Regions from separate parts of the Pseudonocardia sp. McavD-2-B genome, predicted to be linked through region 1. Evidence: riboswitches for the same ligand, from Rfam matches in the RefSeq annotation. Region 1 holds a riboswitch; the other holds the start of a gene.
What was found. A riboswitch is a leader RNA that binds a small molecule or an ion and turns the genes downstream of it on or off. The one in region 1 is predicted to bind S-adenosylmethionine.
Positions count from the first base shown of each region.

Region 2: it holds a riboswitch for S-adenosylmethionine, as region 1 does, so the genes downstream of both, NH602_RS04445 (aminotransferase class V-fold PLP-dependent enzyme) here and thrC (threonine synthase) in region 1, are expected to answer to the same signal.

Region 1 covers NZ_JAMXSG010000106.1:2,080-11,264, forward strand. The annotation lists gene thrC (threonine synthase) at 121-1,389, opposite strand; SAM riboswitch class I at 1,396-1,549, opposite strand; gene holA (DNA polymerase III subunit delta) at 1,690-2,658, shown strand; gene rpsT (30S ribosomal protein S20) at 2,834-3,097, opposite strand; gene cynS (cyanase) at 3,269-3,733, opposite strand; gene lepA (translation elongation factor 4) at 3,963-5,825, shown strand; gene NH602_RS15510 (MarR family winged helix-turn-helix transcriptional regulator) at 5,913-6,341, opposite strand; gene NH602_RS15515 (zinc-binding dehydrogenase) at 6,563-7,528, opposite strand; gene NH602_RS15520 (hypothetical protein) at 7,573-7,755, shown strand; gene NH602_RS15525 (NAD-dependent protein deacetylase) at 7,760-8,605, opposite strand; gene NH602_RS15530 (hypothetical protein) at 8,988-9,140, shown strand.
Region 2 covers NZ_JAMXSG010000016.1:9,998-17,275, reverse strand. The annotation lists gene NH602_RS04460 (antibiotic biosynthesis monooxygenase) at 145-474, opposite strand; gene NH602_RS04455 (helix-turn-helix transcriptional regulator) at 580-957, shown strand; gene NH602_RS04450 (Fur family transcriptional regulator) at 990-1,406, shown strand; gene NH602_RS04445 (aminotransferase class V-fold PLP-dependent enzyme) at 1,417-2,805, opposite strand; SAM riboswitch class IV at 2,849-2,963, opposite strand; gene NH602_RS04440 (hypothetical protein) at 3,038-3,682, shown strand; gene NH602_RS04435 (DUF2795 domain-containing protein) at 3,759-4,136, shown strand; gene NH602_RS04430 (hypothetical protein) at 4,176-4,568, opposite strand; gene NH602_RS04425 (isoprenyl transferase) at 4,589-5,416, opposite strand; gene NH602_RS04420 (hypothetical protein) at 5,451-5,813, opposite strand; gene recO (DNA repair protein RecO) at 6,036-6,872, opposite strand; gene era (GTPase Era) at 6,893-7,278, opposite strand, start outside.

The DNA.
Region 1 (9,185 bases):
GGGATCGTCGTCGCACGCACCGACCGGTCCGGCGACCTGGCCCTGACCGGCGACGACCCGGCCGGGCTGACGGTGGTCGCGCGGGGCGACCCCCGTCCGGCGCCCGGCCGGCGGGGCCGGTCAGCCTCGGTTCGCCAGCGCCTCGCGGACCGCGGCGGACGTCGACGGCACGGTCGCCGTCGGGCCGACCTCGCCGGAGACGGCGTCGAGGGTCTTGAGGCCGTCTCCGGTGATCATGAGGACGGTCTCGGCGTCGGGGTCGAGTGCCCCGGCCTCGAGCAGCTTCCTGGTGGTCGCGATGGTGACCCCGCCCGCGGTCTCGGCGAACACGCCCTCGGTGCGGGCCAGGAGCCGGATGCCGGCGACGACCTCCTCGTCGGACACGTGCCCCACCGAGCCGCCGGTGCGGCGCACCGAGTCGAGGACGTACGGACCGTCGGCCGGGTTCCCGATCGCCAGCGAGCGCGCGATGGTGTCCGGCTTCTGCGGCTGGATCACGTCGTGGCCGGCCTCGAAGGCCCGCGCGACCGGCGAGCAGCCGGTGGCCTGGGCGCCGAACACGGTGTACGGGGTGGGCTCGACCAGACCCAGGGTGCCGAGCTCGGTGAACCCCTTGTCGATCTTGGTGAGCTGGGAGCCGGACGCCACCGGGACCACGACCTGCTGCGGGAGCCGCCAGCCGAGCTGCTCGGCGACCTCGTAGCCCAGGGTCTTCGAGCCCTCGGCGTAGTACGGCCGGACGTTGACGTTCACGAACGCCCAGTCCTCGTGCTCGGCGGCCAGCTCGGTGGCGAGCCGGTTGACGTCGTCGTAGTTGCCGTCGACGGCGAGCAGGGTGCCGCCGTAGACGGCGGTGGTGACGATCTTCGCCTGCTCCAGCGAGGACGGGATCAGCACGACCGAGTCCCAGCCGGCACGGGCGGCCGCGGCGGCGACGGCGTTGGCCAGGTTGCCCGTCGAGGGGCAGCACAGCACCGAGAAGCCGAGCTCACGGGCGGCGGCGAGCGCGACGGCGACGACGCGGTCCTTGAACGAGTGCGTCGGGTTGCCCGTGTCGTCCTTGATCCAGATCTTGCGGACGCCGAGCGCGCGGGCCAGGTTGTCGGCCTCGATCAGCCGGGTCAGGCCGGGCTCGGTGTTCGCATGCTGCTCGACGGTCGACGGGACCGGCAGCAGGTCCTTGTAGCGCCAGATCGACTTCGGCCCGGCCTCGATGGAGGCGCGGGTGACCGTCGGGAACTCGTAGGCGACCTCGAGGGGGCCGAAACAGCGCGGGCACGCGAACTCCGCGGCGAGCGGGATCTCGTGGCGGCACTCGCGGCACGCGAGAGCGCGCGCGGAGCCGAGGTCGTAGGCGGAGGTGGTTTCGGGCGCAGCAGTGAGAGTCACGAGATCTCCTCATCTGTCCCGCCGGATGTGGCGGGCCGGAATTGGCACCGTGTTCGTCGACGTCCTCGCCACGCGGAATGCGCAGGTCTGGGCGGATCGTCGTGCGACGCCGGTTGCCGGGGCTTCAACGGGCCGTTCCCTCTGCCCCTCTGGATGAGCCATATGCGGTTGTGGTGCTCCGGACGCCGGGCGCCGGAATCGACGACGACCGTACGCGAGCGGGACACCCCACCGCCAGGCGACGTTCTCCGGTCGGGACGCGACTCTCCCGTTGTCGGAGGTGTGGGCCACCATGGGGGTGTGAGCAGCACGAGCGAACCGGGCCCGCTGCAGCTGGTCGTCGGGGACGAGGAGTTCCTGGCCGAGCGGGCGGTGTCCGACCTGGTCCGGCGCGCCCGGCAGCGCGATCCGGAGACCGAGCTGCGCCGCTTCCGCACCTCCGAGGTGGCACCCGGCGAGCTCGCCGGGCACCTCAGCCCCTCGCTCTTCGCGGAGGGCAGGGTGATCGTGCTCACCCACGGTCAGGACGCGAACAAGGACATGACCGCCGCCATCGCCGACTACGTGAAGGACCCGGCCGACGGGATCGTGCTCGTGGTCCAGCACGCCGGGGGAGCGAAGGGCAAGGCGGTCCTGGATCTGATGCGCAAGGCCGGGGCGCACACCGTCACCTGCAACCGCATCACCCGCGCCGACGAGCGGTCGGACTTCGTGCGCGACGAGGTCCGCCGCCACGGCGGCACGATCACGCCCGGGGCGCTCGCGGTGCTGGTCGAGGCGGTCGGGTCGGACCTGCGGGAGCTGGCGGCCGCGGCCGGGCAGCTCGTCGCGGACACCGGCGGCGCCGTGGACGAGGCCGGGGTGCGGCGCTACCACCGCGGCCGGGCCGAGTCCTCGGGCTTCGCGGTGGCCGACGCGGCGGTCGCGGGGGACCGGCGGGCGGCGATGGAGGCGCTGCGGTGGGCGCTGGTGCTCGGTGTCCCGCACGTGCTGATCGCCGACGCGCTCGCGGACTCGGTGCGCACCCTGGCCAAGGTCGGCTCGGCCGGGCGGGGCGACCCGAACCGGCTGGCCGGGGAGCTGGGCATGCCGCCCTGGAAGATCCGCAAGGCGCAGCAGACGGTCCGGCAGTGGCGCCCGGAGCAGCTCGCCGTCGCCATCGCGGCGACGGCGCGGGTGAACGCCGACGTCAAAGGCGTCGCCGCGGACGCGGGGTACGCATTGGAGCGGGCCGTGCTGGCCGTCGTGTCCGCGCGCACCCCGCGCTGACCCGGCCGGACCCCCGAGCGCTCGACAGCGCCGCCCCGCGGGCCCCGGGAGCGGCGACGGTGCCGCCCCGCTCGGCCCCGGGGACACCGGCCGTGCCGGGCCGCCCGGGGTCCGGAAAGACGACGACGGCGCCGCCCGGGTGGGGCGGCGCCGTCGTCGGAAGAACCGGGGTGGCTCAGGCCTGGACGTCGTTGAGACGCTTGGCCAGGGCCGACTTGCGGTTGGCCGCCTGGTTCCGGTGGATGACGCCCTTGCCGGCCGCCTTGTCGAGGGCCTTGGCCGCCTTGCGCTGCAGCTCCACGACGTTGTCGGCGCCGGAGTCGGCGGCCTCGCGGAAGTGGCGGATCGCGGTCTTGACCGACGACTTCACCGACTTGTTGCGCTGCCGGCGCTTCTCGTTGGTCTTGACTCGCTTGATCTGCGACTTGATGTTGGCCACGTCTGCCTCTGGTCTTCCTGCCTGCTGGTCGGCTGGTGAGTGTTCTCGTCCGGGTCCGCTCCGGCGGCACCGAACAGCATCACTGGAGAGAGGGTCCAGGCCGTTTCGGGCGAGCACGCCGAGCGCTCGACGCACAAGGTTACCAGCGGCGTCGTCGCGCCCTGTGCCGGGTCACCAGACGCGGTAGGGCAGGAACTTCCCGTTGAGGGTGATCACGGCCCGGTCGCCCTTGGGGTCGGGCACCCGCTGCAGGTCCAGCTCGAAGTCGATGGCCGAGACGATGCCGTCGCCGAACTCCTCGCGGACCAGCTCCGAGATCGTCGTTCCGTACACCTGGACCATCTCCGAGAGCCGGTAGACCAGTGGGTCGGTGAGGTCCACCGCGGCCGCGCCGCGGACCGGCGGGAGGGTGAGCGCGTCGACGACGTCGGGGTCCAGGTCGAGCAGCGAACCCGCGGTCTCGGCCTGCTCGCGGGTCAGCGTCTGCTGTCCGAGCAGGGCCGAGGTGGACCACTCGACCGGGTGGCCCAACGCCTCGGCGATCTTGTCCCAGGTGAGGCCCAGCTTCTTCTTGCGGGCCAGTACGACGCGGGCGGCGCCCAGTCGGTCGAGCGGGGGGACGGGGGTGACCGACACGGTGACTCCTCCGGGTGGGGGTGGCTGACCCGTTCGATCGTGCGCGATCGGTGGGCGGGCGGCAACGCCGGGACGCGCCGCGTGAACGGCGTGTGACGATCTGCGGTGCCACCACGGCGGTCGCCCGGCCCGACATGGGACGATGGGACCCAGTGCCCCGAGCCCCGAGTGCCCTGAGCACCCGAAGTGCCCGAAGCCCCACGCATGAGCGAAAGCCGAGTACAGCCGAGTGACGACGTACGCCGACCGCACGTTCACCCCGCCGGAGCGCATCCGGAACTTCTGCATCATCGCCCACATCGACCACGGGAAGTCCACCCTGGCCGACCGGATGCTGCAGGTCACGGGAGTGCTGAGCGATCGTGACGCCCGGGCCCAGTACCTGGACCGGATGGACATCGAGCGCGAGCGCGGCATCACGATCAAGGCGCAGAACGTCCGACTGCCGTGGACCGCGAAGAACGCCGACGGCGTCGAGACCGAGCACGTCCTGCACCTGATCGACACCCCCGGCCACGTCGACTTCACCTACGAGGTCTCCCGGGCGCTCGAGGCGTGCGAGGGCGCGATCCTGCTGGTCGACGCCGCGCAGGGGATCGAGGCGCAGACCCTGGCCAACCTGTACCTGGCCATGGAGAAGGACCTGCACATCATCCCGGTCCTGAACAAGATCGACCTGCCCGCCGCGGACCCGGAGCGCTACGCCGCGGAGATCGCGCACATCACCGGCTGCGAGCCGGAGGACGTGCTGCGGTGCAGCGCCAAGACCGGTGAGGGCGTGGAGGCGGTGCTCGACGCCGTCATCGCGCAGGTCCCCGCCCCGGTCGGCGACGCCGACGCCCCCGCCCGCGCGATGATCTTCGACTCGGTCTACGACACCTACCGCGGCGTCGTCACCTACATCCGGGTCGTCGACGGGAAGCTCTCCCCGCGCGAGAAGATCAAGATGATGTCCACCGGTGCCGAGCACGAGCTGCTCGAGATCGGCATCGTCTCCCCGGAGCCCAAGCCGTCCGCCGGCCTGGGGGTCGGCGAGGTCGGCTACCTCATCACCGGGGTGAAGGACGTCCGTCAGTCCAAGGTCGGCGACACCGTCACGTCCAAGCGCAACGGGGCCACCGCGCCACTGACCGGCTACCGCGAGCCGCAGCCGATGGTCTACTCCGGGCTCTACCCGATCGACGGCTCGCAGTACCCCGACCTGCGCGAGGCGCTGGACAAGCTGCAGCTCAACGACGCCGCGCTCACCTACGAGCCCGAGACCTCGGCCGCGCTCGGCTTCGGCTTCCGCTGCGGCTTCCTCGGCCTGCTGCACCTGGAGATCACCCGCGAGCGGCTCGAGCGCGAGTTCGACCTCGACCTGATCTCCACCGCACCCAACGTCGTCTACCAGGTCACCACCGACGACGGCGAGGAGATCGAGGTGACCAACCCCAGCGACTGGCCGGTGGGCAAGGTCGCCGAGGTCCGCGAGCCGATCACCAAGATCACCATCCTGGCGCCGTCGGAGTTCGTCGGCACCATCATGGAGCTCTGCCAGAGCCGGCGCGGCCAGCTCGGCGGGATGGACTACCTGTCCGAGACCCGCGTCGAGCTGCGCTACACGATGCCGCTCGGCGAGATCATCTTCGACTTCTTCGACAACCTGAAGTCCCGCACGCGCGGCTACGCCAGCCTCGACTACGAGGAGGCCGGCGAGCAGGTGGCCGACCTGGTGAAGGTCGACATCCTGCTGCAGGGCGAGGCCGTCGACGCGTTCTCCGCGATCGTGCACAAGGAGTCGGCGTACTCCTACGGCACCTCGATGGCGACCAAGCTGCGCGAGCTCATCCCGCGCCAGCAGTTCGAGGTGCCGATCCAGGCCGCCGTCGGCGCCCGGATCATCGCCCGCGAGACGATCCGCGCGATCCGCAAGGACGTCCTCGCCAAGTGCTACGGCGGCGACATCTCCCGCAAGCGCAAGCTGCTGGAGAAGCAGAAGGAGGGCAAGAAGCGGATGAAGACGATCGGCCGCGTCGAGGTCCCGCAGGAGGCCTTCGTCGCCGCGCTGTCCACCGGTGGCGGGACGGCTACCGAGAAGCCCAAGAAGTAGCCCCCCGGACGCGAAGCGGGCCCGACTCCCGGCTGGGGGTCGGGCCCGACGTGTACGTGGTGGGGGGCGGGGGAGCGCGGGGGCGGTCTACATGACCGAGCCCGCCCGGGGGCCGGGGATCGGCCCGTCGCACGACGCGGGCCGGGCGGCGGGGGCACGGCGCGGCGACAGGATGCGCTGCACCCGCTGGCAGACGGACTCGACGACCGTCCGGCCCTCGGCCGACAGGTGCACCAGCACGCGGCGCCGGTCGAGCGGGTCGGCCGACCGGTAGGCCAGCTTCTTCTCGACGAGGCGGTCCACGATCCGGGTGGCCGTGGGGGCGGGCAGCGACGTGTGTCCCGCGACCTCGCCCATGCTGCGGCCGGTGCCGCGGGCGAGCATCAACAGGACCCGCCAGCCGTCACGGCTGACGTCCGTCGAGGACGGGTTGGTGGACAGGGCTGTGGCCACGGCGTGGTCGACCCGGTCCAGGAACTCGACGACACCCGCGGCTCCAGGCGTCGGGGCAGCCATGGTGGCAGTCCCCGACGCCCGTCGACTCAAAGGCTCGGTCACGATGACGCACTGTACTTGCCGAACGGGCGAAATCCGACCCTGTCCTGGGCAAACGTCCCCCGAGCGCCGGGCGGTCGTCACGCAGCGATGACCGACAGGCCGACGACCAGCGATTACGTAGACCGCTTGACGTTCACCAACGACATCACGACTGCATCACACCCGGATCACGTAACGCCCTAGCGGGTCAGGACGATCTTCCCCGCCGTGCGCCCCGCGGCCATCGCCTCGAACGCCTCCTTCGCGGAGTCCATCGGCAGTTCTGTCCCGATCTCCGGCGCGATCCCGGCCGTCGCCACGAAGTTCATGAGATCCGCGAGCTCCGGCCGCGTCCCCATGGTCGCGCCGACCACCTCGAGCTGGAGGAAGAACAGCCGCTGCAGGTCCGCGGGCGGGTTCGGGCCCGAGGTGGAGCCGCAGACGACGATGCGGCCACCGGGACGCAGCGCCCGCATGGAGTGCTTCCAGGTGGCCTCGCCGACCGACTCCATGACGGCGTCGACCTTGCCCGGCAGCCTCGCCCCGGACTCGAACGTGGCGTGCGCGCCGAGCCGCTCGGCCAGTGCGCGCTTCTCCTCGTCGCGGCCGGTGACCCACACCTGGAAGCCCGCGGCGCGGCCCAGCTGGACCAGCGCCGTCGAGACGCCGCCGGAGGCGCCCTGGACGAGCACCGTCTGGCCCGGCTGCAGGCCCGACTTGGTGAACAGCATCCGGTACGCGGTCAGCCAGGCGGTGCCCAGGACGGCGCCCTGGCCGGGGGTGAGGCCCTTCGGGGCGGGGACCGCGTTGCGCGCCGGGACGATCACCGTGTCGGCCATCGTGCCCTGGTGGCGCTCGGTGAGCAGGGTGCGCTTCGGGTCGAGCGTCTCGTCGCCGCGCCAGTCAGGGTCGCCGATGATCGGGTAGAGGACGACCTCGGTGCCGTCGTCGAGGGTCCCGGCGCCGTCGCAGCCGAGGATCATGGGGAACTGGTCGGGCTTGATGCCGACCCCGCGCAGCGTCCACAGGTCGTGCATGTTGAGGCTGGCGGCGGAGACGTTGACGGAGACCCAGCCGTCGGGGACCTCCGGGTCGGGCCGCTCGCCCACGACGAGGGAGTCGAGGGGAGCGTCGGCGTTGGGCTCCTGCGCATAGACAGCGAACATGGCCCCGAACCTAATGCCTGGGCCCGGGGACTACCGTGTGGAGTGTGCGCACGATCATCGACGGCTGGGACGCGTTCGAGCTGTGGCTCACCGGCCTGCCGTTCGTGGTGCAGGTCGTGTTCGTGACGGTGGTGGTCCTGCCCGCGTGCGCGCTGGTCGCGATCGGTGCCGACCGGGCCACCCGGCGCTTCGACACCCCCCGCGGGCGTCGCGACGGCGGGGCCTGAGCGCTCAGACCGGCTGGGCCGCGAGTGCGGCGAGCGCCTCCGAGCAGCCCGCGTCGACGCGCAGGTCGGCGAGTTCGTCGCCCCGGGTCGCCCCGCGGTTGACGATCACGACCGGCACCTCCGCCCGATGCGCGGCCCGGACGAACCGCAGCCCCGACATGACGGTGAGCGAGGACCCGGCGACGAGCAGCGCGCCGTCCTCGGGGGTCAGCGCGGCCACCATCGCGTAGCAGCGCGCCACCCGGTCCTTCGGCACGTTCTCCCCGAAGAACACGACGTGCGGTTTGAGGACCCCGCCGCACGACGCGCACGGCACGATCCGGAAGCCGTCGGTGATCTCCACCGCGGCGTCGCCGTCGGGGGCCGTCTCGACCTGCGCGCTGTGCGCCTCGGTGAAGCCGGGGTTGAGCGCGGTGAGCCGGGCCTGCAGCGCGTCGCGCGGGGTGATGCGGCGGCAGTCCAGGCAGACGACCTCGTCGATGCGCCCGTGCAGGTCGACCACGCCGCGGCTGCCGGCCACGGAGTGCAGGCCGTCGACGTTCTGTGTGATCAGTCCGTCGACGACGCCCGCCGCCCCCAGTGCGGCCAGCGCGCGGTGTCCGGGGTTGGGGTCGGCGCGACGCATCCGGGCCCAGCCGACGTGGCTGCGCGCCCAGTACCGTCGCTGCGCGGGCTCCCCGGACACGAACTCGGAGTAGGTCATCGGGTTGCGCGGTCGTGAGCCCGGGCCGCGGTAGTCCGGGATGCCGGAGTCGGTGGACAGCCCGGCCCCGGTGAGGACGACGAGGCGTCGCCCGGCGAGCAGGTCCAGTGCCGCGCCCGGATCGGTGCTGACGACGGGGACGCTCATGTTCTCCAGGGTAGGCGCGCCCGGTGGCTCCCCGCCCCTCGGCGGCCCGCCCCACCTCCGCACACCCTCCGCCCTCGCCCGGCCGCCGCCGAACCCCCTTCGCCCAGCCGCGGCACGCCCCCACCCCCTGAGCCGCAGCAGGCCCCTCTCCCGCTGTGGTCGCGGCATACCCCCGGCTCTCCGGGCCGCCCGGCACGCTTCGCCGAGTGCCACACCGTGAACCCGTCGGGGCCGGCCCCGGGGCCGTGGGGTGCCACCCGGCATACCCCGGCGACCGGACCGGTTCGCGATCGCACACCGGGGACGCCGAACGGCCCCGCCCGGCACGGGTTCGCTCCGGACCTGCTGCTGAACGTCGCGGTCGCTACCGGGGCCGCGCGGGGTGGCCGGCGTTCCCGGCGTCCTGGGGCCCGCCGACCGGCGCGCCATGTTCCCGCCCGGGACCCGGCTGCGGTTGCTCCTGGTCCGGGCCGGCCCGCCGCGACCGGAGGTCCAGCACCCGGTGCTCGACGACGCCCGGCGCCGCGCGGTGTAGCTCGATCTCGCCGGTCCCGCGGCGCCCGTCGGCATCGAGTACGAG
Region 2 (7,278 bases), on a different contig from region 1:
CGGCTGTGGACGGTCCCGGCTCGCGACGGGCGTCGAGCGCGCGCTGTGGACAACCCGGCCCCCGCCGCACCTCGCACACGTTCCTGCGACCTCGCACCGTCTGCAGCGGCTGCGAGGTCGCAGGACGGTGTGCGGGGTCGGGGGTCAGCTCAGCAGGCTGGGGTGGTGGACGGGAGCGGCGCCGGCGGTCACCGTGATGAGGGACTCGTAGGTCGCCTCCGTGGTCGTGTCGGCCTCGGCCAGCAGCGGGTGCACGTGCTCACGGACCGCGAACGGCCCCAGGGCGCGCCGGTAGGCGTCGACGGAGTCGAAGCGGACGGTCAGGACCCACTGCCCGGCATCCTCGATCGCCCGGCCCGCCTCACCTCCGCGGCAGCCCGGCCGGGCGGCCAGGAGCTCCAGCGCGCGGGCCGCGCGCGCGGTGAACGCGGCCTCCTCGGAGGGGGACACGCGGAAGCGGCAGACCAGCAGCACGGCGCGACGATAACGAACACGCCTACCATGTGGGGTGCGGCCGGCACGGCACAGCAGCGCCGGGGGGTGTGGCCGCCGCCTCCGGGGAACGGACGGGTCCACCACATGTCTGCCGCAGCCCAGACCACGCACGCACCGGGAGCCGGCCCGGGTGCGGACGAAGACCACCACCCCGCGCCCGAGCCCGGCCCGACCCGCGACCCGCGCACCCTGGCCGCCGCGGGCGACCTGCTGCGGGCACTCGCCGCACCGGTCCGGATCGCCATCGTCCTGCAGCTGCTGGAACACTCCCGGTGCGTCCACGACCTGGTGGACGCGCTCGGGGTCACCCAGCCCCTGATCAGCCAGCACCTGCGGGTCCTCAAGGCCGCCGGGGTGGTCGAGGGCGAGCGGAAGGGGCGTGAGGTGCTGTACTCGCTGGTGGACGACCACCTGGCGCACATCGTGGTGGACGCCGTCGCCCACGTCGAGGAGGACACGTGACGGAGACGACCGACCGGACGACCACGGCGACGATGACGCAGCGGTCCACCGCCGGGCCGCGCGGCATCCGCGCCACCCGGCAGCGGGCCGCCGTCACCGCGCTGCTCGACCGTCTGGAGGACTTCCGGTCCGCCCAGGAGATCCACGAGGAGCTGCGGCGCGCCGGTGAGGGCATCGGTCTGACCACGGTCTACCGGACGCTGCAGACCCTCGCCGACGGCGGCGAGGTCGACGTGCTGCGGGTCGCGTCCGGCGAGGCGGTCTACCGGCGCTGCGAGACCGAGCACCACCACCATCATCTGGTGTGCCGCCGGTGCGGCGCCGCCGTCGAGATCGAGGGCCCCGCGGTGGAGTCCTGGACCGAGTCGGTCGCGCAGAAGCACGGCTTCACCGAGGTGTCGCACACCCTGGAGATCTTCGGCCTCTGCGGCCGCTGCTCGGCGGGGTGACTCCCGGGACTCAGTCCCCGCAGCCGGGGACGGCCGGCAGCTCCCGGCCCCGGGCGAACGGGTCGGCCGGGCGCGGGTCCGGGGTGGGCGCCCACCGGCCGTCGACGAGGGCGTAGGTCCAGGCCGGACCGCGCTGCGCCAGGTCGGTCAGCGCGTCGACCAGGCGGTCGACGTCGGAGGGGCCGGTGCGCAGGCCCAGCGAGGCGCGCACCGCGTCGCCGCCGCCGGTGAGCCGCTCCAGCAGCGGGTGCGCGCAGAACCGCCCGTCGCGGACACCGATGCCGTACTCGGCGGACAGCGCCGCCGCGACGAGGCCGGCGGGCAGCTCGCCGAGGGTGAACGAGACGGTCGCGGTGCGGTCGGCGTCGGGCCCGTCGTCGAAGCAGGACAGGATCCGCAGGCCGCGGACGGTCGCCAGACCCGCGCGCAGCCGGGCGGCGAGCTCGCGCTCGTGGGCGGGCACGGCGTCGTCGATCAGGTCCTCGAGGGCGCGGCAGGCCGCGCCCAGCGCGGCGGCGCCGAGCACGTTCGGGGTGCCGCCCTCGTGGCGTTGCGGCGCGGGCAGCCACTCGGTGACGGTGCCGCCCGGGCCGTCGACGGCGTCGTCGGCCGTGACGCCGACCGACCGGACCGCTCCCCCGCCCGCGACGTGCGGCTCTGCGGTGTCGAGCCAGTCACGGCGGCCGACGAGGACCCCGGCACCGAAGGGCGCGTAGAGCTTGTGCCCGGACAGCGCGACGTAGTCCGCACCCCACCCGGCCAGGTCGACGCGCCGGTGCGGGGCGAGCTGCGCTGCGTCGACGCACAGCCGGGCGCCCGCGGCGTGCGCGATCCGGGCGATCTCGGCGACCGGGAGGAGCTCGCCGGTCACGTTGGACGCACCGGTGACCGCGACCAGCGCGGCGTCGGGACGGGCGGCGAGCTCGGCCCGCAGCGCGTCGAGGGTCGCGGCGATGCTGTGGCCGGCCCGCACGACCCGGTGCTCGGCGCCACCGGAACCGCCCCGCCAGGCCAGCAGCGTCGCGTGGTGCTCCAGGTCGAGGGTCACCACCGGGCCGGGCACGGCGCGCGCGAGCAGGCCGAGCGCGTCGGTGGTGTTGCGGGTGAACACCACGACGTCGTCGGCGCGGGCCCGGACGAACCGGGCGACGTCGGCGCGGGCGTTCTCCACCAGGGCGGTGCAGACCTTCGAGGTCCAGCCGGCGCCGCGGTGCACGCTGCCGTGGTAGGGCAGCACCTGCGCAACGTGCGCGGCGACGCTCTCCAGCGCCGGCGCCGACGCGGCGGAGTCGAGGTCGCAGTAGCGGGCCCACCTGCCGTCGACGAGCGGGACGGTGAGGTCCGCGCCGACGACACGGGGCAGCGCGTGCTGGACGGGACGCGACAGCGCGAGGGTCATGATCGGGCCTCCGGCCGATCTCGGGGACCCGGCGTGGCGCACGGATCCGCGCTTGCCGACTGCGGGTGTCGCGTCGGCCCGGTCATCACCCGGGGCACCCCGCCGCGGAGGAGGGTTGCCGTCCAGCGAGCCGGGGCTTCGCGCTGGCACTCGTGACCTTCGCGGCCGAAGCTAGCAGACCGTCTCAGAAGGAGACACCGTGACCATCGCCACCCCGGATAGCGTCTGAACGATGACCGACACGCAACCCGCCCCGGGCACGGTACGGCGGATCGACGTCCCGGAGTCCGGCGAGCTTGCCCAGCTGGCGGCGGTGTTCGACGACCTGCAGTACGTGCTGCGGTGCTGCGAGCACCTGGTGACCGCGCTCGGCGGTCCGGAGTCCGGCCCGGTCCGGGTGGCCGCCGACCCGGCCCTGGTCGAGGCACTGTGGACCGGCGCGGTGATCGGCTACGTGCGCTGCTTCTCCGGCCGCACCAAGACCCTCACGAAGGACGACCTGTCCACCCTGGAGCTCGAGGGTGACGTCACCGGGTTCCACGACATGATGTCGACGCTGCGCGACCACTACGCGTCGCGGCACGTCAACCCGCGTGAGTCCTACGAGATCGGCGTCGCCCAGTCCAACGACGGCGACCCGCGCGGTGTCGCGGTCGTCTCCACCCCGCGCCCCCAGGTCGACGAGACCACGGTGCGGCTGCTCGGCCGGGTCGCCTACAGCCTGTCCGGCCTGGTGGACGCGCGGATGACCAAGGCCCAGAACGACGTGCTGGGCGTGGCGCACGCGATGACCGCGGGCCAGCTGGCGGCGCTGCCGATCGTGCACCTCAGCGACTCCGGGGACTCCGCCGGGGAGACCACGGACACCGACGGCTGACGGGTGCGGCCGTCCGTGCATGGACGGCCGCACACCGGCTACCCGGTCACCGAACGTCCACGACGAGAGGTGACCCATGACAGCCCGTACGACGACCGCCGACGCCGTCCGCAGCGCCCTGCACGGTCTGGAGTTCCCCGCTTCCAAGGACGACCTGGCGTGGACCGCCGAGCGCAACGGCGCCGACGCCGCGACGGTCGAGGCCCTGCGGGCGGTGCCGGCCGAGGAGTACTACACCTCGATCGGTGCCGTGGTCTCCGCCACCGACCTCCGCGAGGACGACCCGGCCGCGCAGACCGCGGGCGACACCGACGGGGAGACCCGCGAGGAGACCGAGCAGCTGCGCCGGCAGCGACGCACCGGACACAACGCCTCGGGCCTGTCGGAGTCCGGCACGGACGCCGACCCGGTCAACCCGATCGCCGAGGAGCTCGGGACCAACCGCAAGAAGTGACCGGGCCACGGCCGGGGGTGCGCCCCCGGCCGGGCGGTCTCAGCTCTCGACCAGCTCCGCGCGCATGCTCGACGCCGAGGACACGACCAGCATCAGCAGGGTGCCCATCGGCCCCTCACCCAGCCCGGCCGCGGGGAAGGCGTAGCGCAGGGTCACGTCCCAGCCGCGCTCGCCGCGCACCGCCCGGGGCGTGCCGAACAGGCCCTCCCCCACCCCGAGGCCGACCCGGCGCGGCACGTCGCGCTCCGGGTCGTCGGACTCCGGCAGGTCCCACGCGACGACGCAGGTCAGGTTGAGGACGGGCAGGCCCTCCTCCAGCTCGGTGCCCTGCACCACGCACAGCACGCCGCCGTGGGCGAAGGTCAGCGCGCCGTCGTCGTCGGTGGTGACGTCGTGGAACCGCTCCAGCGCCCTCCTGGCGGTGGTGAGCATCCCGGAGATCACATCGGTGGTCACGGTGTCACTCCATCGTTCGGGACGGCGGCGGCCGTGTCGATGCTCGCGCCCGGTCCGCGACGCTCGGAAGCTCCCCCGAAACGCCGGTCCCGGCGCGCGTAGATCTCGATCGCCTGCCAGATGTGGCGCCGGTCGAAGTCCGGGAACAGCGTGTCCAGGAAGACCATCTCGGCGTAGGCGCTCTGCCAGAGCAGGAAGTTCGACGTCCGCTGCTCCCCCGAGGAGCGCACGAACAGGTCGACGTCGGGCATGTCCGGCTCGTCGAGGTACCGGGCCAGCATCCGCTCGTCGATCTTGTCGGGGTTGATCCGGCCCTCCGCGGCGAGGCGGGCGAGATGCCGCACGGAGTCGACGATCTCGGCGCGGCCGCCGTAGTTGACGCACATGGTCAGGTTCAGCACGTCGTTGCCACGGGTGCGCTCCTCGGCGATCTCCAGCTCCTTGATCACCGACCGCCACAGCCGCGGGCGCCGGCCCGCCCAGCGGACCCGGACCCCCATCGCGTCCATCTCGTCGACGCGGCGGCGGATCACGTCGCGGTTGAAGCCCATCAGGAACCGGACCTCATCGGGGCTGCGCCGCCAGTTCTCGGTGGAGAACGCGTACGCCGACAGCCAGCGCACGCCCAGGTCGATGCATCCGCGGGCGACGTCCATCAGCGAGGCCTCGCCCCGCTTGTGGCCCTCCGTGCGGGGCAGGCCGCGGGCGTTGGCCCAGCGGCCGTTGCCGTCCATCACGAGGGCGACGTGGCGTGGCACCAGCTCCGGCGGGATCGCCGGGGGCCGGGCACCGGACGGGTGCGGTGCGGGAGGCTGGAACGGCACGTCGCCGACCCTACGTCGGGGACGGCGGACGGGTTCAGTCGCGGTGGTCGGGCTGCGGCCAGGCCGGCACGGCCGGGTCCTCCAGCCGCTCGATGGTCTCGCGCAGCCGGCGCATCCCGCGGTGCCCGCGGATCCGGTCGGCCTCCGTCATCGGCTCGGACTCGTCGGGCCGGATCACCGGCAGCATCGGGATGGCCGGCCACGCGCCGTCCTCGGTGCGGGCCCGGACCTGACGCATCGCGCGGGTAGGCCCGTCCTGCGGGGACTCCGGCATCGCCTCGGTGCGGACCGGGAACTGCTGGGTCGGCGGCACCGGGATGCGCTGCGTGGCGGCCGGGAGACGGTGGGTGCGACCGGTGTGGTCGTCGTCCGGCGGCGGGGTGTGGGGTCGGTTCACGACTGCCTCTCCGACGGGGCTGGGGTCCCCTCGATCACAGGAGCGTAACGAGACGGCGGAACCGGTTGCCCGTCGAAAGCGACGATCACCCGGTGGAGTCGGCGGAAGTCCCGTGCGACGCGACCGGCGGCACCGAGAGGGCCGGCACGCCCGTACGTCAACCGCTCGACGGAGCGGACGGCCCGCTCACGGCACCCCACACCGGACACAATTCCGACCGGACTAGCCGGGGAGCGCGTCCGGGGGTGTCGCGGTTCCGCCGTCCGGCGGTTCCGGGGCGGGCCCCGGCACCCCGGGTGCGACGGCGGCGGCGGGCCGGACCCGGGCGCGGCGGTCGACCAGGGGCAGCGAGCGCAGCTGCCGCTCCAGGTGCCACTGCAGGTGCGCCGCGACCAGGCCGCTGGCCTCACGCCGGGTCGGGGTGCCCGAGGCGTCCGCGGTGTCCCAGTCGCCGTGCAGCAGCGCGGACAGCAGGGCCACCGTCTCGGTCGCCGGGGTCACCGAGCCCGGCGGGCGGCAGCGCGGGCACACCATGCCGCCCCCGGCGACGGTGAACGACCGGTGCGGGCCGGGGGTGGCGCAGCGCGCGCATTCCGACAGCGACGGCGCCCACCCCGCGTGGCTCATCGCCCGCAGCAGGAACGCGTCGAGCACCAGGGCCGGTTCACGGGCGCCGTCGGCCAGCGCCCGGGTGGCGCCGAGCAGCAGCAGGTACACCCGCAGGCTCGGCTCGCCCTCCTCGGACACCAGCCGGTCCGCGGTCTCCAGGATCGCGCAGCCACAGGAGTACGCCGACCAGTCCGCGACGATCGCCGGGGCGAACGCGTCGACGGTCTGGGCCTGGGTGACCACGTCCAGCGTGCGCCCGGTGTAGCACTGGACGTCGACGTGGTTGAACGGCTCCAGCCGTGCGCCCCACCGCGACCGGGTGCGGCGCACGCCCTTGGCGACCACCCGGATCTTGCCGTGCCGGCGGGTCAGCATCGTGATGATCCGGTCCGCCTCGCCCAGCTTCTGCACCCGGAGCACGATCCCGGTGTCGCGGTAGAACTGGGCCACGCACCCAGTCTAGGTCCTGCTCAGAACCCCAGCTTGCGCAGCTGCTTCGGGTCCCGCTGCCAGTCCTCGGCGATCTTCACGTGCAGGTCGAGGTGCACCCGGGTGCCCAGCAGCTTCTCGATCTGGCGACGGGCGTCGCTGCCGACCTGCTTGAGCCGGGCACCGCCCTTGCCGATCACGATGCCCTTCTGGCTGGACCGCTCGACGTAGATGATCGCGTAGATCTCCAGGAGGTTCTTCTTCTCGATCGTCTCCTCGACGACGACGGCGATCGAGTGCGGCAGCTCGTCGCGCACGCCCTCCAGCGCCGCCTCCCGCACGAGCTCGGCGACGAGCACGTCGGTCGGCTCGTCGGTGAGGTCGCCGTCCGGGTAGAGCTGCGGGCCCTCCGGCAGCAGCCCGACCA